4 regions of the Aminobacter sp. Piv2-1 genome follow, and region 3 is predicted to be linked to each of the others. Evidence: predicted binding sites of a transcription regulator. Region 3 holds the regulator's gene; each other region holds the start of a gene.

What was found. Region 3 encodes HrcA, which represses chaperone genes, less so after heat shock. Its sites were predicted from a motif close to GTTAGCACTCNCNNNNNGNGAGTGCTAAC; they were not measured.
Region 1: AmiPiv_RS00310 (co-chaperone GroES) is a predicted target of HrcA. The motif match lies at 3,122-3,150, and genes of this name have one in related genera.
Region 2: groES (co-chaperone GroES) is a predicted target of HrcA. The motif match lies at 2,886-2,914, and genes of this name have one in related genera.
Region 4: groES (co-chaperone GroES) is a predicted target of HrcA. The motif match lies at 2,640-2,668, and genes of this name have one in related genera.

The regions. Positions count from the first base shown of each region.
Region 1 is NZ_JARKMU010000001.1:50,764-55,540, forward strand. Features, by position in the region: gene AmiPiv_RS00275 (DUF982 domain-containing protein) at 1-32, shown strand, start outside; gene AmiPiv_RS00280 (transglutaminase-like domain-containing protein) at 324-1,136, opposite strand; gene AmiPiv_RS00285 (DUF1488 family protein) at 1,149-1,412, opposite strand; gene AmiPiv_RS00290 (hypothetical protein) at 1,409-2,038, opposite strand; gene AmiPiv_RS00295 (hypothetical protein) at 2,010-2,153, opposite strand; gene AmiPiv_RS00300 (hypothetical protein) at 2,146-2,448, opposite strand; gene AmiPiv_RS00305 (hypothetical protein) at 2,445-2,708, opposite strand; gene AmiPiv_RS00310 (co-chaperone GroES) at 3,204-3,512, shown strand; gene groL (chaperonin GroEL) at 3,562-4,777, shown strand, end outside.
Region 2 is NZ_JARKMU010000001.1:686,135-690,911, forward strand. Features, by position in the region: gene AmiPiv_RS03315 (DeoR/GlpR family DNA-binding transcription regulator) at 1-748, shown strand, start outside; gene groL (chaperonin GroEL) at 823-2,466, opposite strand; gene groES (co-chaperone GroES) at 2,532-2,828, opposite strand; gene AmiPiv_RS03330 (DsbA family protein) at 2,990-3,616, opposite strand; gene AmiPiv_RS03335 (MarR family winged helix-turn-helix transcriptional regulator) at 3,783-4,253, shown strand; gene AmiPiv_RS03340 (HlyD family secretion protein) at 4,250-4,777, shown strand, end outside.
Region 3 is NZ_JARKMU010000002.1:91,060-95,836, forward strand. Features, by position in the region: gene AmiPiv_RS04230 (Hsp70 family protein) at 1-730, shown strand, start outside; gene AmiPiv_RS04235 (hypothetical protein) at 802-987, opposite strand; gene hrcA (heat-inducible transcriptional repressor HrcA) at 1,011-2,081, opposite strand; gene rph (ribonuclease PH) at 2,227-2,943, shown strand; gene AmiPiv_RS04250 (VOC family protein) at 3,136-3,546, shown strand; gene rdgB (RdgB/HAM1 family non-canonical purine NTP pyrophosphatase) at 3,546-4,193, shown strand; gene hemW (radical SAM family heme chaperone HemW) at 4,373-4,777, shown strand, end outside.
Region 4 is NZ_JARKMU010000012.1:137,479-142,255, reverse strand. Features, by position in the region: gene AmiPiv_RS20705 (Hsp20/alpha crystallin family protein) at 1-403, opposite strand, end outside; gene AmiPiv_RS20700 (Hsp20 family protein) at 455-946, opposite strand; gene AmiPiv_RS20695 (hypothetical protein) at 1,006-1,392, shown strand; gene AmiPiv_RS20690 (DUF982 domain-containing protein) at 1,523-1,846, shown strand; gene AmiPiv_RS20685 (usg protein) at 1,830-2,108, opposite strand; gene groES (co-chaperone GroES) at 2,822-3,136, shown strand; gene groL (chaperonin GroEL) at 3,193-4,777, shown strand, end outside.

The DNA.
Region 1 (4,777 bases), on a different contig from region 3:
GTGCCGGCTCAGGCCGAAGTTCGTTCCCGTGAAGGCGGGAGAACAGCGATCCAGCACGCGCAGCAGCGCACCGCGGGCCATGTGCTCGCGTAGACGACCTCACCTACAGGATATGGGACCAGGGGACCGCCGACTTCGGAACCGGCGGATGTGCTCCTCACCTTGAGCATCGTCTGCCACCACTGTTTAGCGACCAGCGGCACCGCTCGAATTTCTACTCTATTCTATTCGGAGTGCCGGCTGTCTTGCAGTGATACCGCACCTGGTGGTTGGCCTAGCCGCTTCGCCTGTGGATTGTCGGGGGTATCCCGAATTCGTCAGGACTATGGATGATGCGGCACTTCGTAGGTCCATACCCGAAACCCCTTCAGGACATGCGGGCCGAAAGAGTTGACGAGCGGTATGTCGGTCGCGTCGCGGCCGCGCGACACGACGATCCGGCCGATCCGAGGGACGTTGTTGCGAGGATCGAAGGTGTGCCATTCGCCATCGAGGAACACCTCCATCCAGGCGCTGAAATCCATCGGATCGACGACTGGGACGCCGATGTCGCCGAGATGACCGTTGACGTAGCGCGCCGGGATGTTGAGGCACCGGCAAAACGTGATCGCCAGATGCGCGAAGTCGCGGCAGACACCTACGCGTTCATTGAAGGTCTCGAAAGCCGTGCGTGTGGATCGCGCCTGCATGTAGTCAAAGCGTATATGATTGTGGACGAAGTCACAGATCGCCTGCACGCGACCCCAGCCGGGCCGGATCGTGCCGAACAGGTCCCACGCAATCTGGCTGACGCGGTCAGTCTCGCAGTAGCGGCTTCCCATGAGGTAGACGAGACAATCGTCCGGCAGCTCCGGGACCGCGAGTTCGCGTGCGTCAGGCAGGACCCGGTCCAATTGTCCGTCGTCCCAGATGGTTGCATCGCCCCACATGGTCAGGTCGCCGGCAGGCGCGACGAGCCTCCGGCAGCGGTTGCCAAACAGATCGCGGTAGGTCGATATGGGCACATCGGGAGTGGTGAAGGTCGTCTCCGGCACCCTTATGTCGGCCGCACGGTCTTCGTGGACCGACAGCAGACACACCAGGGCGGTCGGCTGCTGACAGGTCAACTTGATCTCGTAGCCGTAACGGATCAGCATTGACTTGTGCCTCTACCGGAAATCGGCAGCAGTCAGCGTATAGGTAGTACGGCGGCGATGGGAATAGGCCTTGCGCGCGACATCGTGGATCGAACTGCGCGTCGTATCGAAAGCCGTCAGGGAGTCGGCTTCGGACAGTTGCGTCTTGCCGGGTTTTGCCAGCGCTGCGGTCTCGACAAAGAATGGCACCTCGAACATGCCATCATGTCCGATGAAGCGAACGGCGTTGCGCACTTTGTCGAAGCTGCGGCTCGGATTGGGAAATTCGAGCGTCACCTTCGGCATTCCTCTGCCGTATGCTGTGCGGTGCGGATGCCTGCCCACGGGCTGCCTCCATTTCGGCGGTGCGCCTCGTTGCGGCGATTGAGCGACAGCATGCTGTCGGTGGCAGATCGTTGAGTTAATCCGATCATGGTGCTGCCGTCGATGCGGGCCGGAACCCCGGTGAAGACATGGTAGACCGTCCAGGAGCGGTCCGCCTCGACACGGCGGCCATAGTGAGGATCGGGGGAGTCATGGCCGTGCGCACCGCCCTCGTTTTCCCATCTGTCGATGGCGGAGCCCGCGAGATTGTGTGTCAGTTCCGGGTGGTCGTTGGGAGCGTTCATGTGTCGTGTCCTCTCTTCGTTGGGCACGTCAACTCCGAGCGCGCCGGCATAGAGCACCGCGCCGGCTGCGTCAGTAATCGTCATGGCGTCGGGTCGTTGCGGCATGTTGAGCGTTTGCGAGAGAAGTCGCGCGACCGCTATTGCGTCGTCGAGATTGGCTGCCTCCGCAGTCTCGTGACCGAGAACGGCGTGCGCGTCGTCCGTGTCCCTAGTGCGGTAGAATTCGATCACGATTTGCATCGCTATCCTTTCGGCCAGCACGAACTCAGGGATTGCCCTTGCCACGAGGTCCATTGGCGTTCGCGGCAACCTTGATCTGATTGCCGAAGCTGTTTCCAGGCTTTGATGGGGCCTTCTCCTGCTTCGGCTTCCTGATCTCGCGGTTGCTTCGTTTCTGGCCTTTAGCCATGTCCAAACGTCCTTTCGATGAGCGTGGCGCCGCTGCCGGATTGCGATATGTCGACCGGCTCGAGGCTGTCTTCAGTCGTCACGCGTTCATAACGCTCGTCGTCGTTGCTTATCCGGTACTGCAGTGAATCTCCCCGCGGCGGCAGCGTGCCGGTGATGCGGTAGATGTCACCGGCAAGAGCGAGTCTCGGGAAACCGCCCTTTAGCTTGACGGACTGCCCGACCGCGAAAAGATGCGTCGGGACCTCACGCCGGAACTGGCGGGCGGTGCGTTGAATGAAGCTTGTAGAAGTCATGACGGTTGGTGGTCCTTTTCGAGTGCGGCGTCGAGATCGGCAGGATCGATCGGCGCCATCTGATGTGTATGGCCATCAATGCCGATGGCCGGCAGGTGAATAAAGGCGCCTACACGTCTCCAGGCGAGGCGGGAGGATACCTCCAGCAGTTCCTCATCCTGGTCAACGCGATAGTCGCCGGCAGGCTGCGCGGCGTCGAAGCCAGGCAGCATGAAGGGTGCGGTGAACCGGACGACGGTTTGCGTAGTGCGCGTTGTCATGGGTCGATTCCTCCGCAGAAGAGCGCTCACGCGCCTCCCGCATCATCCCATTCGAACCGGAACGAACTTCCGTGCTGCCAGTACATCCGTGGTCAGCGGCGGGGTTCATTCCAATGTTCGAACAGAGCGATATGTGCGCCGGAACGGCGCTTGATGCATTCGCTATCGAGAATTCGGTGGTGAATGGCGGGTCGTAGTCTCTGACACCGCGAAGCCAAATCGGCCAAATCAACGAGATTCATATATGGGCGAAGATCGTATTTTATGCAAGGCGATCTGCATTTTTATTTATTTCCTCGCGTTGTGATAAATACACGGCGGAAAAATATTTCTGAACGCGGGAGATTTTGTTTTTCCGTTCGAATGTGTTCAAGACTCCGATTGTTAAATTATTTCCAAGCGTAAGAAATAATTCTGGCACTCCTATCATTCGAGTGCCAGAGTCGCTATGTATCTGAAGTGGTCGCCCTAAGCGCCGGCCCCAGAAAGAACCCCATGAAATTCCGGCCCCTCCATGACCGCGTCGTCATTCGACGTGCGGAAGGCGAACTCAAGTCCAAAGGCGGGATCATCATTCCCGACACCGCGAAGGAGAAGCCACAGGAAGGCGAGGTGACCGCCGTCGGACCCGGTTCCCGCGACGAAGGCGGCAAGGTGGTTCCTCTCGACGTCAAGGCCGGCGACCTCATCCTTTTCGGCAAGTGGTCCGGGACCGAGGTCAGGATCGACGGCGAAGACCTCCTTATCATGAAGGAGAGCGACATCCTGGGCATTGTCGAGAAGACTGGTACTGCCGCCAAGTAGGCTGCCTGATCTTCGATCCCGCATCTCAAGACCGAACTGGACGAACACCATGTCTGCCAAAGAAATCAAATTCGCCGGCGACGCTCGCGACCGCATGTTGCGCGGTGTCGAGTTGCTCAACAACGCCGTCAAGGTGACGCTCGGCCCCAAGGGCCGCAACGTCGTCATCGACAAGGCTTATGGCGCGCCGCGCATCACCAAGGACGGCGTCACCGTCGCCAAGGAGATCGAGCTTGCCGACAAGTTCGAGAACATGGGCGCTCAGATGGTGCGCGAGGTCGCTTCGAAGACCAACGATCTCGCCGGCGACGGCACCACGACCGCCACGGTGCTCGCCGCTTCCATCCTGCGCGAGGGCGCCAAGCTGGTGGCCGCCGGCATGAACCCGATGGACCTGAAACGCGGTATCGATATCGGCGTCGCAGCCGTCGTCAAGGAAATCCAGGCACGATCGAAGAAGGTCAAGTCCTCGGGCGAGATCGCCCAGGTCGGCACGATTGCCGCCAATGGCGACGTCGCCATCGGCGACATGATCGCCAAGGCGATGGACAAAGTCGGCAACGAGGGTGTCATCACGGTCGAGGAAGCCAAAACCGCCGACACTGAGCTCGACGTGGTCGAGGGCATGCAGTTCGACCGCGGTTATCTTTCGCCCTACTTCGTCACCAATGCCGAGAAGATGCGTGCCGAACTGGAGGACCCCTACATCCTCATCCACGAGAAGAAGCTCGGCAATCTGCAGGCGTTGCTGCCGATCCTCGAGGCGGTGGTGCAGAGCGGCAAGCCCCTGCTCATCATTTCTGAGGACGTCGAGGGTGAGGCGCTTGCCACACTCGTCGTCAACAAATTGCGGGGCGGCCTAAAGGTTGCCGCCGTTAAGGCCCCCGGCTTCGGCGACCGCCGCAAGGCCATGCTTGAGGACATCGCGGTGCTGACCGCCGGCCAGATGATCTCCGAGGATCTAGGCATCAAGCTGGAGAATGTCACGCTCGACATGCTCGGCCGCGCCAAGCGCGTGGTGATCGAGAAGGACACGACCACGGTGATCGATGGCTCCGGCGACAAGGCCGGCATCGCGGCACGCATCGCCCAGATCAAGGTGCAGATCGAGGAGACGACCTCCGATTACGACAAGGAGAAGCTGCAGGAGCGGCTGGCCAAGCTCGCCGGCGGCGTCGCTGTGATCCGCGTCGGCGGCGCCACCGAGACCGAGGTCAAGGAAAAGAAGGACCGCATCGACGATGCGCTGAACGCCACCCGTGCTG
Region 2 (4,777 bases), on a different contig from region 3:
CCAACGCAAGCGTTTGATCCTCGACCTCCTGGACAGAGACGGGCAGGTCATAGCCAAGCGTCTCAGCCATGAACTGGAGCTGTCGGAAGACACGATCAGGCGCGATCTCAGGGAACTTGCGGCGGAGGGGTTGCTGTTGCGCGTGCATGGCGGCGCGATGCCGGTATCGCCAACGGCGGTCCCGATCGCTGAACGCCGGACCATGGCGATGGACGCCAAGTCGGCCCTCGGCAAGGCTGGCGCTGCGATGATCGGGGATGGCATGACGGTGGTGTTCGACGGCGGCACGTCGAACCTGGAGATCATCCGGCACCTGCCGGCCCAGGCGCGCTTCACGGCAATCACCCACAGCCCGACCATCGCCGTGGCGCTGGAGGACAAGCCACATGTCGACGTCGTCATCATCGGCGGAAAGCTCTTCCGTCACTCGATGGTGGCGGTCGGAGCACTAGCGGCCGAAGCGATTTCGCGGATCCGCGCCGATCTGTTTTTCCTCGGGGTCACGGGCGTGCATGCGACCCAGGGGCTGACCACGGGGGACATGGAGGAGGCAGCGATCAAGCGGCAACTGATGTCGTGCACCGCCGAAACGGCGGTGCTTGCGACCAGCGACAAGCTGGGCGCCGTGTCGCCATTCCAGGTCGGCGTGCTCGGCGACCTGACGACGCTGATAGTCGAGGGAAACGTTGTCGACGAGCGTATCGCGGCCTTCGTTGACGGTGGCGTTTCGGTCCTGCGCGCCGGGTAAGGCTCGGACACGCTAGCTCCAAACAGAAAAGGGCGCCCGAAGGCGCCCTTTCCGTAAGCTTCTGGAAGCTGGACTTAGAAGTCCATGCCACCCATGCCGCCCATGCCGCCGCCGGGCATAGCCGGCATCGGGGAGTCCTTCTTCGGAGCCTCGGCGATCATGGCCTCGGTGGTGACCAGCAGGCCGGCGACCGAAGCGGCGTCCTGCAGGGCCGTGCGGACGACCTTGACCGGATCGACGATGCCCATGGCGATCATGTCGCCGAACTCGCCGGTCTGGGCGTTGTAGCCGAAGGTGACGCTCTTGTTCTCGAGGATCTTGCCGGCGACGATCGACGCTTCAGCGCCGGCGTTGGCAGCGATCTGGCGAACCGGAGCCTGAAGGGCGCGGCGGACGATGTTGATGCCGGCTTCCTGGTCTGGGTTCTCGCCCTTGGCCTTGATGACCGAAGACGAACGCAGCAGAGCCGTGCCGCCGCCCGGGACGATGCCTTCTTCAACGGCAGCGCGGGTCGCGTTCAGGGCGTCGTCGACGCGGTCCTTCTTTTCCTTGACCTCGATCTCGGTCGCGCCGCCGACGCGGATGACGGCAACGCCGCCAGCCAGCTTGGCGAGACGCTCCTGGAGCTTCTCCTTGTCGTAGTCCGAAGTGGTCTCTTCGATCTGCTGCTTGATCTGGGCGACGCGGCCCTGGATCTCGGCCTTCTTGCCGGCGCCGTCGACGATGGTGGTGTTCTCCTTGGAGATCGACACCTTCTTGGCGCGGCCGAGCATGTTGAGGCCGACGTTCTCGAGCTTGATGCCGAGGTCTTCGGAGATGACCTGGCCACCGGTCAGGATGGCGATGTCTTCCAGCATGGCCTTGCGGCGATCGCCGAAGCCCGGAGCCTTGACGGCAGCGATCTTCAGGCCGCCACGCAGCTTGTTGACGACGAGCGTGGCCAGGGCCTCGCCTTCGACGTCTTCCGAGATGATGAGCAGCGGCTTCGAGGTCTGCACGACGGCCTCGAGGACCGGCAGCATGGCCTGGAGGTTCGACAGCTTCTTCTCGTGGAGCAGGATGTAGGCGTCCTCGAGGTCAGCAACCATCTTGTCGGGGTTGGTAACGAAGTAGGGCGACAGGTAGCCGCGGTCGAACTGCATGCCTTCGACGACTTCGAGTTCGGTCTCGGCGGTCTTGGCTTCCTCGACGGTGATGACGCCTTCGTTGCCGACCTTCTGCATGGCCTCGGCGATCATCTCGCCGATGGCCTTTTCGCCGTTGGCCGAAATGGTGCCGACCTGGGCGACTTCTTCCGAGGTCTTGATCTTCTTGGCCTTCTTGACGAGGTCGGTGACGACTTCGGCGACGGCCAGGTCGATGCCGCGCTTGAGGTCCATCGGGTTCATGCCGGCTGCAACAGCCTTGGCGCCTTCCTGGACGATGGCCTGGGCGAGAACGGTGGCGGTGGTGGTGCCGTCACCGGCGATGTCGTTGGTCTTCGAAGCGACTTCGCGGACCATCTGGGCGCCCATGTTCTCGAACTTGTCGGCCAGTTCGATCTCCTTGGCGACGGTGACGCCGTCCTTGGTGATGCGCGGGGCGCCGAACGACTTGTCGATCACGACGTTGCGGCCCTTCGGGCCGAGGGTCACCTTCACCGCGTCGGCGAGGATGTTGACACCGGCAAGCATGCGCTCACGGGCGTCGCGGGAGAATTTTACTTCCTTGGCAGCCATGTTTAGCTCCTGGTTGGGTTCCCTTTGGCAAGGGCCCGAATTTCAGATTGGATGGGTCGGCTGGATCAGCCGATGATGCCCATGATGTCGGATTCCTTCATGATCAGAAGGTCTTCGCCATTGAGCTTCACTTCGGTGCCGGACCACTTGCCGAACAGGACGCGGTCGCCTGCCTTGACGTCCAGCGGGACCAGCTTGCCGCTCTCGTCGCGAGCGCCCGAGCCCACGGCGATCACTTCGCCTTCCTGCGGCTTTTCCTTGGCGGTGTCGGGGATGATGATACCACCCTTGGTCTTCTCTTCGGATTCGACCCTGCGAACGACCACGCGGTCATGAAGCGGGCGGAACTTCGACTTTGCCATTTGAACTTCCTCGGTGAAAAGGTGAGAGAATGCCTCCGTCCGGCGCAACCGGACCCCGTTAGCACTCGCTATTGGTGAGTGCTAGCGTGGCGGTGAGATAGTCTTTCGCCATTTGCGAGTCAAGGGAACGGCAGTCGCGCGGCGAGATGATTCTTTGGGTATTATGCCCTGGCGGCCGCCCTTGCCGCGGCGACCGCTTTGCGGAAGTCGTCGGCCGTCATTCCGCGTTTATAGAGGGCGGTGCCGATGAGGAAGCCCGGAGTTCCCGGCAACTCAAAGGCCTTGGCCTGGGCTTCGGTGCGCGACAGGATGCCGACGAAGCTGTCTCCCCTGGTTGCGATTTCCTGCCGGGCCAGTTCCATGTCGACCCCGACTTCCTGCAGCAACTGCGCCGTGCGCTTGAACGACAGGCGCTCGCGGTTGGTCATCAGGGTGTGGAAGGCTTCGGCGTAGCGGCCCTGGCTGTTCGCGGCGAGCGTGAGGAGGGCCGCGTTGCGCGATACCTGTCCGAAGATAGGCCAGTCGCGCATGACGACGCGAATATCCGGGTCTTCGGCCATCACCTTCATCATCTCGATGTAGCTGAGCTTGCAGTACGGGCACTGATAGTCCGTGTACTCGACGATCGTGACGTCGCCCTCGGGATTGCCGAGGACGGGAATTTCGGGATCGAAGGCGACTTCTTCCACGGACGGCAACTGCCCGGCCATCAGGCGCGTGGGCAGCACCAGGCCGATCGCCGCCATGCCACCGAGTATTGCCCGTCTGTTGATGATTGGCGCCTGCATTCCTGGCTCCTGCGGCTGGCCCGCCTGCGAAAAGGATCGTGGAGGAGGATTAACGGCATCTTAATCACGTCCACAGGGGGCAACCTGTCGCACAGGGTTCACAAAACGGTGTGTCGGAGTTCAATCGGTGCTTGAAAGATAAGCATGCTTATAATATATGGCGCTCATGAAAACGGACGGCATCGAAAGATTGGGTTTCCTCATTCACGACGCGGCGCGCCTGATGCGGCGCTGCTTCGAGCAGCGCGGCAGCGAATACGGCCTGTCGGCGGCGCAGTGGCGCTTGCTTGTCAGGTTGGTCAAGGAGGAGGGGGTGGCGCAGGCTCGCCTCGCCGAACTCCTCGAGATCGAGCCGATCAGCGTGTCGCGCCTGCTGGACCGAATGGAGGAGGGCGGCTGGATCGAGCGCCGGCAGGCAACGGCCGATAGGCGGGTACGCATGATCTTCCCGACCGACAAGGCGCGCGATGCCTTTGCCAAGGTGAAGGCGGTTGCCGGCGAGGTGTACGAGCTCGCGCTGGCAGGGCTTTCCCAGGAAGAGCGACTGGCAATGGTCCACGGCCTGCGCACGGTCGTCGACAACCTGGCTGCCCACGAAGCCGGCGAAGCGAATTGCACGAGAGAGGCGAAGAAATGAACGCGGTGGCAAAAGTGAACGAGAACAGCCAGAAGACGGAACTCGAAAGCCCGGCGAGCCAGCCGCAGCCTGCGGCACCCGCGCGCCGCAATCGCGGCCGCTTCCTCGCCATGGCGGCGCTGCCCTTGGCGCTTGTCGCCGCCGGCGGGTACTACTGGGTGACCGGCGGGCGCTACCAGGAGACCGAGAACGCCAACCTGCGCCAGGCCAAGGTGAGCATTGCTTCTGAGGCCGCCGGGCGCATCGTCAAGGTCGGCGTGGCGGACAATGCGTCGGTCAAGGCCGGCGACATCCTCTTCGAGGTCGATCCGGAGCCGTACCGGATCGCGCTCGCCCAGGCCGATGCGGCCCTTGCCGCGGCACGGCTCAACGTCGAGCAGCTGCGGGCCGCCTACAGCCAGGCGACGGCGCAGGAGCGCGTCGCCGCCAGCGCGCTCGACTACGCCCAGTCACAGTTCGACCGCAGCAACGATCTCGTCCGCAAGGGAGTTAACGCCCAATCCGCGCTCGACGAGGCGCGCATG
Region 3 (4,777 bases):
ACTGGCGCTGATCGTCGACATGGGCGGCGGCACCTCCGACTTCTCCATCGTCCGCGTCTCGCCCGAGCGCGCGGCCGCCCCTGACCGCAAGGCCGACATCCTCGCCAACCGCGGCGTCCACATCGGCGGTACCGATTTCGACCGCCTGCTCTCGATCGCCCATGTCATGCCCGAGCTCGGCTACCTGTCGCCGACCAAGGACGGCAAGCGCAACCTGCCGGCCGGCTACTTCATCGACCTGGCAACGTGGCAGCGCATCAACCTGCTCTACACGCCCAAGGCCAAGCTCGACCTGCGCCAGATCCGCTTCGAGGCGGCCAGGCCCGACCTCGTCGACCGCATGATCGAGGTGGTCGAGCAGCGTTTCGGCCACGCGCTCGCCACCCGGGTCGAAAAGGCCAAGATCGAACTCACCGACGCCGACCGCGCCACCGTCGGGGTCGATCTGCCGGGTGCTCACTTCTCCGCTTCCTTCACCCGCGGGCAGCTGGAGGACACCATCCGCGCCGAGGTCGGCCGCGTCACCGCCACCGTCGCCGACACGCTGGCCGAGGCTGGCGTGCGCGCCGAGGACATCACCGCCGTCTTCCTCACCGGCGGCTCGACCGCCATCCCGCTGGCGCGCCAGAGCATCCTCGAGTTGGTCCCCGGCGCCAAGGTCGTCCAGGGTGATGCCTTCGGCTCCGTCGGGATGGGGCTCGCGCTCGATGCCCAGCGCAAGTTCGGCTGACTGGGCTCGCGTAGAAGCTTGATCTTGCGCCGGGTTGTGGTCCGGCGCTTCGTGAAGTGAAGCTTGGGCCGCTATGAAAGGTCGGCGTCGAGACGCCGTTCGAGTTCCACCAGGTCCTGCGGCAGCGGCAGGCCTTGCGCGCGCAGCTCGGCGAGCTTCTCGCGGATCTGCTCCTGCAGTTCGTGGGCGTCCTCGGGCTGGTTGACCATCTCCTGAAACAGGACCGCGATCTGGGCCTTGATCTGTTCGAGCGCCATCTGGGTCTCCCCTGGCTGTGCGGCTATCTCAGCATGCGCGAAATAAGCTGCGCCGTATAGTCCACCATCGGCACGATTCGCGCATAGTTGAGCCGGGTCGGGCCGATGACGCCGAGCGCGCCGACGACGCGGGCGTCCTTGTCGCGGTAGGGCGCCACCACCAGCGACGAGCCCGAAAGCGAGAACAGCCGGTTCTCGGAGCCGATGAAGATGCGCACGCCCGAACCTTCCTCGGCGAGGTCGAGCAGCTGGATCAGCCCGTCCTGGGTCTCCATGTCCTCGAACAGGTGCTTGAGCAGCTCGATGTCGGCCTGGGCGGTGACGTTTTCGAGCAGGTTGGCGCGGCCGCGCACGATGAGGCGGGCCGGCAGGCCGCTGTCGGCCCCGGCCCAGACGGCGAGGCCCTTCTCGACCAGCTGCTGCGACAGCGTGTCGAGCGCCGCCTTGGTCTCGTCCTTGAGGCGGGCGATCTCGGTGCGCGCCTCGGCCAGCGTGCGGCCGCGGATATGGGCATTGAGGAAGTTGGTGGCCTCCTGGAGCTGGGACAGCGTGACGCCCAGCGGCAGCTCGACGACACGGTTCTCGACGTCGCCGTTCTGCGACACCAGCACCACGAGCGCCCGCGACGGCTCCAGCTGGATGAACTCGATGTGCTTGAGCGGCACCTCGTTCTTGGTGGCGAGCACGAGGCCCGCGCCGCGCGACAGGCCCGACAGCATCTGGCTCGCCTCGGTCAGCATGTGCTCGAGCGAGGCGCCGTCGCCCGAGGCCTTGACCTGGGCGTCGATGGTGCGGCGTTCCTCGTCGGAGAGGTCGCCCAGTTCCATGAAGGCGTCGACGAAGAACCTGAGGCCCTTCTGCGTCGGCAGGCGGCCGGCGGAGATGTGCGGCGCATAGACGAGGCCGAGATGTTCGAGGTCGCTCATGACGTTGCGCACGGTGGCCGGCGACAGCGACGAGGGCAGCATGCGCGACAGGTTGCGAGAGCCCATCGGCTCGCCGTCGCGCAGGTAGGATTCGACGATGCGCCGGAAGATGTCGCGCGAGCGCATGTCGAGGGACTGCAGGCTGGGGTCGGTAACCGCTTTGGTCATCTTCTTCTTGGTCTCCGCCTCGAATGATATAGACAGCGCCGGCCCGAACACAACCGTTGCCCGGCTTGCCTGTTTTCCTTTGCGCTCCTGTGGGCATGGGGCTACAAGCCGGCGACATCTGCCAAATTCCTGAGAAAGAACCCGCATGCGCCCCTCCAAACGCCAGTTCGACGAAATGCGCGCCATCTCCTTCGAGCGCAACGTGTCCAAGCACGCCGAAGGCTCGTGCCTGGTCAAGTTCGGCGACACGCATGTGCTGTGCACGGCGAGCCTCGAGGAAAAGGTGCCCGGCTGGATGCGCAATTCCGGCAAGGGCTGGGTGACGGCCGAATACGGCATGCTGCCGCGTTCGACCGGCGAGCGCATGCGCCGCGAGGCATCGGCCGGCAAGCAGGGCGGCCGCACGCTGGAGATCCAGCGGCTGATCGGTCGCTCCTTGCGCGCCGTGGTCGACATGCAGGCCCTGGGCGAGCGCCAGATCACCGTCGACTGCGACGTGATCCAGGCCGATGGCGGCACCCGCACGGCGTCGATCACCGGCGCCTGGATTGCCCTTCACGATTGCCTGCGCTGGATGGAAGCGCGCCAGATGGTCAGCGTCGACAAGGTGCTGAAGGACCATGTCGCGGCGATTTCCTGCGGCATCCATGACGGCCAGGCGGTGATCGACCTCGACTATCCCGAGGATTCCGCAGCCGGCACCGACGCCAACTTCGTCATGACCGGCAAGGGCGGCATCGTCGAGATCCAGGGCACCGCCGAGGGCGTGCCGTTCTCGGAAGAAGAATTCCTGCAACTGATGGGCCTCGCCCGCAAGGGCATCTCGCGGCTGGTCAGCCTGCAGCAGATGGCGGTGGCGTAAGCAACGAAGGCGATGACGTCGCACGTGGACACCCCCCTCTGGCCTGCCGGCCATCTCCCCCGCAAGGGGGGAGATCGGCAGCTCGACTGCGGGCGATCCTCTTGCGATTTCGACGTTGAGGCGGTGCGGCTGCCACAGCCAATCTCCCCCCTTGCGGGGGAGATGGCCGGCAGGCCAGAGGGGGGTGTCTAGGTGCAACCCTCCGCCATCCTCGAATCCGCCCTCTACGTCGCCGACCTCGACGCCGCGGAGAAATTCTACGGCGAGGTGATGGGGCTCGAGCGGATCGCCAGGGTGGAAGGCCGGCACGTGTTCTTCCGCTGCGGCCAGGGCGTGCTGCTGCTGTTCAACGCCGATGCCACCCGCCAGCCGCCCAGGCCGGACGCCAGGCTGCCGGTGCCGCCGCACGGCACGACCGGTCACGGGCATCTGTGCTTTGCCGGCACGGCTGAAGAGATCGAAGACTGGAAGCAGCGGCTCGAAGGCGCAGGCATCGCCATCGAAGCCGATTTCGAGTGGCCGAACGGCGGCCGCTCCATCTATTTCCGCGATCCCGACGGCAATTCGCTGGAGATCGCCGAACCGAGAATCTGGGGACTTTGATGCGTGAACTCGCCGACAGGAAGATCGTCATCGCCAGCCACAACGCCGGCAAGCTGCGCGAGTTCGCCGACCTGATGGCGCCGTTCGGCTTCGAGGCCAAGTCGGCCAGGGAGTACGGCCTGCCCGAGCCCGACGAGACCGGCACGACCTTCGAGCAGAACGCCTACATCAAGGCGCATGCCGCGGCCGAGAAGACCGGCCTGCCGGCGCTGTCCGACGATTCCGGCCTGGTGGTCGACGCGCTCGACGGCGCGCCCGGCGTCTACACCGCCAACTGGGCCGAGAAGGAAGACGGCAGCCGCGACTTCGGCATGGCCATGCGGCGCACCGAGGATGCCATGCAGGAGCGCGGCGCCACCGCACCGGACCAGCGCAGCGGTCGCTTCGTCGCCGTCATCTGCCTCGCCTGGCCCGACGGCCACGCCGAATATTTCCGCGGCGAGGCCGAGGGTACGCTGGTCTGGCCGCCGCGCGGCGAAATGGGTTTTGGCTACGACCCGGTGTTCCTGCCCGAGGGCTTCGACAAGACCTTCGGCGAGATGAGCGCCGAGGAAAAGCACGGCTGGAAGCCGGGCCAGGAGGACGCCCTGTCGCACCGCGCCCGCGCCTTCCAGAAATTCGCCCGCGCCAAGCTCGGTTCGGCCTGAGCGATGTTATTGCCTTTGGAACGCCAGCGCCGCCCCTCATCCCCCTGCCGGGACCTTCTCCCCGTGAACGGGGAGAAGGGGGCTTGCCGCGACGTTGCCGCTTCGTCCTTCTCCCCGCCCGCGGGGAGAAGGTGGCGGCAGCCGGATGAGGGGCAGCGCCAGCCTTCGAGGACCATCCGATGATCTTCGATCGCTCGCCCGGCTTCGGCGTCTACGTGCATTGGCCGTTCTGCGCGGCCAAGTGCCCCTATTGCGACTTCAACAGCCATGTCCGCCACCAGCCCGTGGACCAGGAGCGCTTTGCCCGCGCCTTCGCCACCGAGCTTACCGCCATGCGCGCCCGCACCGGGCCGCGCGAGGTGACCAGCATCTTCCTCGGCGGCGGCACGCCGTCGCTGATGCAGCCCGAGACTGTGGGCGCCGTGCTCGACGCGATCGCCGCCAACTGGACGGTGTCGGCCAACGCCGAGATCACCCTCGAAGCCAACCCCTCGTCGGTCGAGGCCGAGCGCTTCCGCGGCTACCGCGCGGCCGGCGTCAACCGCGTGTCGCTGGGCGTGCAGGCGCTGAACGATCAGGACCTG
Region 4 (4,777 bases), on a different contig from region 3:
CCTCGACCTCGTAACCGAGGGGGATACGACGCTCGAAGCGGCCGTAGGTGCGTTCCGAGAATTGCCGTTCCTTGTCCTCCGTCTCCGAACGCTTCTCGCCTCGCAGCGTCAGCACGCCGTCATCGAACAGGACCTCGATGTCCTTCTCGTCCATACCGGGCACTTCAGCCGTCACCTTGATCTCCTTGTCGTTGTCGGAGATCTCGACGCTCGGCCAGTTCCCGCCGAAGGAGGACGCTCTGCCGAGGGACGGCAGGCGTCCGTCGAAACCGCGGAAGACATCGTCGAACAGCCGGTTCACCTCGCGATGCAGCGACAGGAACGGATCGCGCTCGTTGTCGCGGAACAGGCTCGGAACGCGGCTCTCTTCATGCCCCCAGGGGATAAGATCGCGTACGCTCATCGTTCGTCTCCTTTCATTGTCTCTGGCTTTCCCGGATTCCTCCGGATCGCCTCAGGCGGCCTGCTTCTCGGCCCGCTTATCTACGGCCTTGACGGTCCTGGCCTCGATGCGGGAACCGGCATTGCCGCTACCGATCTCGATCTTGCGCGGCTTCATCTCCTCGGGAATCTCGCGCTGGAGATCGATCGTCAGCAGGCCGTTGACGAGGCTGGCTCCGGTCACCTTCACATGGTCGGCGAGCTCGAAGCGGCGCTCGAACGGCCGCCCGGCGATCCCGCGATGCAGGTAGTCGCCGTTGTCTTCCGCCGTTCTCTCGCCGGAGACGACAAGCATGTTGGGCTCGTGCACGATACTCAGTTCGTCCTGACCGAAGCCCGCCACCGCCATGGTGATGCGGTAGGCGTCCTCGCCGGTTCTGGCGATGTCATAGGGCGGCCAGTTGTCGACGCTCGGCGTCCGGCTCGCATTCTCGAGCAGGTCGAAAACGCGATCGAATCCGATGCTCGACCGGTAGAGCGGGGAAAAGTCGAATGCGGTTCTCATAGCCATATCCTCCATTGCTGAGCAACATGGGTACGAGGAGCGCCAAGGATGAGCGCTCCTTGACCTTGCCGACCCCGGAAGGCGCCGGCGGATTCGATCTGGGAATTCGCTTTCCGCGCGTCAAGAGGTCGATCGCGGAACGTCCTTCGCCGATGCGCATTGTCTTGCCGTCGTCGGCGGGATTCGTCTTCCGGCCGGCGCCTTCCATATCAATACGCAGGAGAGCGACCATGCCCTTGACGCGGGAAGAGATCGTATCGGTCCTTGGGCCGACCGACGAAACGCTCGTCGCCGACATCCTGTCCACCGGCGCTTCCTTCGCGGAACTGCGTGAGGCCTGGGCATGGCTCAACGAGGACGAAGCGCTGATGGGCGAAGGACGGCCGCTGCCTGGCACGCGCGTCGCGGAACTGATCGAGCTGCTGGACGCCGATGAGGACGATTGAGCGTTCCGGTGCCGGCATGAAGGCTCACGGTCTTGATGTTCCGCGCGCCGCACCCATCTCAACCATAGATGCGCGTCGCCGACGCCATCTGATTGCTTGCTCGCAAAAGACGTCAAAAACGGAGGAAGTGATGAACGACGTTCGGTTTCCCGAACCTGTAACCCTCGAATTCCCCACCGCTTCGCGCAATGTCGCCAGCAGCTTCGAGGCGCTGGAGTGCCTGGACCAGCAGTGGCCGGAATGGGCGCGCGGACGGAGCTGGCGTGCTGCCGCACGCGCCTGCCGCGATGCGCTGGATGGCTGGCGCAGCGCGCGCGACGCGCGCAAGGCGTTCCTCAAGGCAGCCAAGCGGGCCGGACTGGTGTCGTCGGAAGTACGGCCTCCTCGTAAGTCGCGCCCGCTACGGGTGATCAATGGCCTGCGGCCCGAGATGAGCCTCAGTGGATGGCAATGACACCGTCGACGGCCCGCCATTCCGAGGGTTCGATGAGGCGATGGTGGGCGACGCGTACCGAGTGCAGCGCGCCCTCCAGTTCGCGCTCCCAGTAGCCGAGGAAGCCTTTCAGTTCCGGAAAGTGGGGCGCCAGATCGTATTCCTGCCAGACATAGAGCTGAAGCAGGCTCGGATGGTCGGGAAGATGGTAGTGGATCTCGGCCGTGGTGAGGCCGTAGCCTTCCATCTGCAGGCGGAATCCCCTGCTGACCGCAGTGACCATTTGCGTCTCCTCTGCCTCAGGCCTTCATGCATCCAGATGATCGGAAGTGTGCCGTCGATCACCTGTCGAACGTGGTGGCGCAGCCGCCCTGTCGAGCCGGCATAGCGCGTCCATGATCTGGTCGAAGGAGACCGGCTGCTCGGCCCCCGGCGGCCGACGCAGCGCCGGGACGGATTCGACGGCGCAGGCATCGGAGGCCCAGGACGACAGGATCGCCCGCTTCTCCTGGATGTCGAGTGGATGTCGAGCGCATCGTCGTTCAGGACGTCGTCGGGATGCCTGAAATGCCTGGCCGGCGACAGCAGCCGGTCAAGCGCAAGGTCGGATGTTTCGGGAACGAGAGAGGGAATAATCGGTGTGGGATTCTGTCGGTCCATCTTGATCCTCCGTCTTTCCAAAAAGCTCCTTTGCACAGGTTTCGACTTCACAGCCTCACCTATGGCGAAGCTTGCGATAATTTTGTTCGACCGGCCGGAAAATTCAAGCGGGAAACGCGCTGCCGCACTCCGATTAGCCGCGTGTTTTCATGGCACTAGCACTTGATCGGTGCGAGTGACAAAAATTTTTGCGAAGCCTCTTGAAACCGGAAATTCGTAAAACTAGCTCGATATGCGCGCGATGCCGAAAGGGTCGCGCGAGCCCCGCACCGGTCCAATATTGCTGGTCCGGTGTGGAGGAACTTCAACAATCTGTTTGTCCTGAAGGAGAACGATATGACGTTCCGTCCATTGCACGACCGTATCCTGGTCCGCCGCATCGAAGCCGATGAAAAAACGGCCGGCGGCATCATCATTCCCGACACCGCCAAAGAAAAGCCGCAGGAGGGCGAGGTCATCGCCGTCGGTCCCGGCGCGCGCGACGACAGCGGCAAGCTCGTCGAACTCGACGTCAAGGCCGGAGACCGCATCCTGTTCGGCAAGTGGTCCGGCACCGAGATCAAGCTGAACGGTGAGGACCTGCTCATCATGAAGGAAAGCGACGTGATGGGCGTGATCGGTGAGACGGCCACGCTGAAGAAGGCCGCCTGACGGCTTCTTTCAACATCAACCAGTCAACGAAAGCTGCCTATCGAAGGAGTGATCCAATGGCTGCCAAGGAAGTGAAGTTCCATTCCGACGCGCGCGAGCGCATGCTGCGCGGCGTCGATATTCTCGCCAATGCCGTGAAGGTGACGCTCGGCCCCAAGGGTCGCAACGTCGTCATCGACAAGTCGTTCGGTGCGCCGCGCATCACCAAGGACGGCGTGACGGTCGCGAAGGAAATCGAACTGGAGGACAAGTTCGAGAACATGGGCGCGCAGATGGTGCGCGAAGTGGCTTCGAAGACCAACGATCTGGCCGGCGACGGCACCACCACAGCGACCGTGCTCGCCCAGGCCATTGTCAGGGAAGGCGCCAAGGCCGTCGCCTCCGGCATGAATCCGATGGACCTGAAGCGCGGCATCGACAAGGCGGTCGACGCCGTGGTGGCCGAGCTGAAGGCCAATGCCCGCAAGATCACGAAGAACGACGAGATCGCCCAGGTCGGCACCATCTCGGCAAACGGCGACGCCGAGATCGGGCGTTTCCTTGCCGAGGCGATGCAGAAGGTCGGCAACGAGGGCGTCATCACGGTCGAGGAAGCCAAGACCGCCGAGACCGAGCTGGAAGTCGTCGAAGGCATGCAGTTCGACCGCGGCTATCTCAGCCCGTACTTCATCACCAACCAGGACAAGATGCGGGTCGAACTGGAGGAGCCCTATGTGCTCATCCATGAAAAGAAGCTCGGCAATCTCCAGGCCATGCTTCCCGTCCTCGAAGCCGTGGTGCAGTCCGGCAAGCCGCTGCTGATCATTGCCGAGGACGTCGAGGGCGAGGCGCTCGCCACGCTGGTCGTTAACAAGCTGCGCGGCGGCCTCAAGGTCGCGGCCGTCAAAGCGCCGGGCTTCGGCGATCGCCGCAAGGCCATGCTGGAGGACATCGCCATCCTCACCGGCGGCACGGCGATCAGCGAGGATCTCGGCATCAAGCTGGAGAACGTCACACTGCAGATGCTCGGCCGCGCCAAGAAGGTGGTGATCGAGAAAGAGAACACCACCATCGTCGACGGAGCCGGCCGCAAGGAAGAAATCCAGGGTCGCGTCACGCAGATCAAAGCCCAGATCGAGGAGACCACCTCCGACTACGACCGTGAGAAACTCCAGGAGCGACTGGCCAAGCTCGCCGGCGGCGTCGCGGTGATCCGAGTCGGCGGCGCTACGGAAGTCGAGGTCAAGGAGAAGAAGGACCGCGTCGACGACGCGCTGCACGCCACCCGTGCGGCGGTCGAAGAAGGCATCCTGCCCGGAGGCGGCGTGGCCCTGCTCAGGACCGTTAAGGCGCTCGACACGTTGGCGGCCGACAATGCAGACCAGAAATACGGCATCGACATCGTGCGCCGCGCCATAGAGGCGCCTGCCCGCCAGATCGCCGAGAACGCCGGCGCGGAAGGCTCGATCGTCGTCGGCAAGCTGCGGGAGAAGACCGACTTCGCCTGGGGTTGGAATGCCCAGACGGGCGAATATGGCGATCTCTACAGGCAGGGCGTGATCGATCCGGCCAAGGTCGTGCGCACCGCGCTGCAGGACGCCGCTTCGGTCGCCGGCCTTCTGGTGACCACCGAGGCAATGGTGGCCGAGAAGCCGAAGAAGG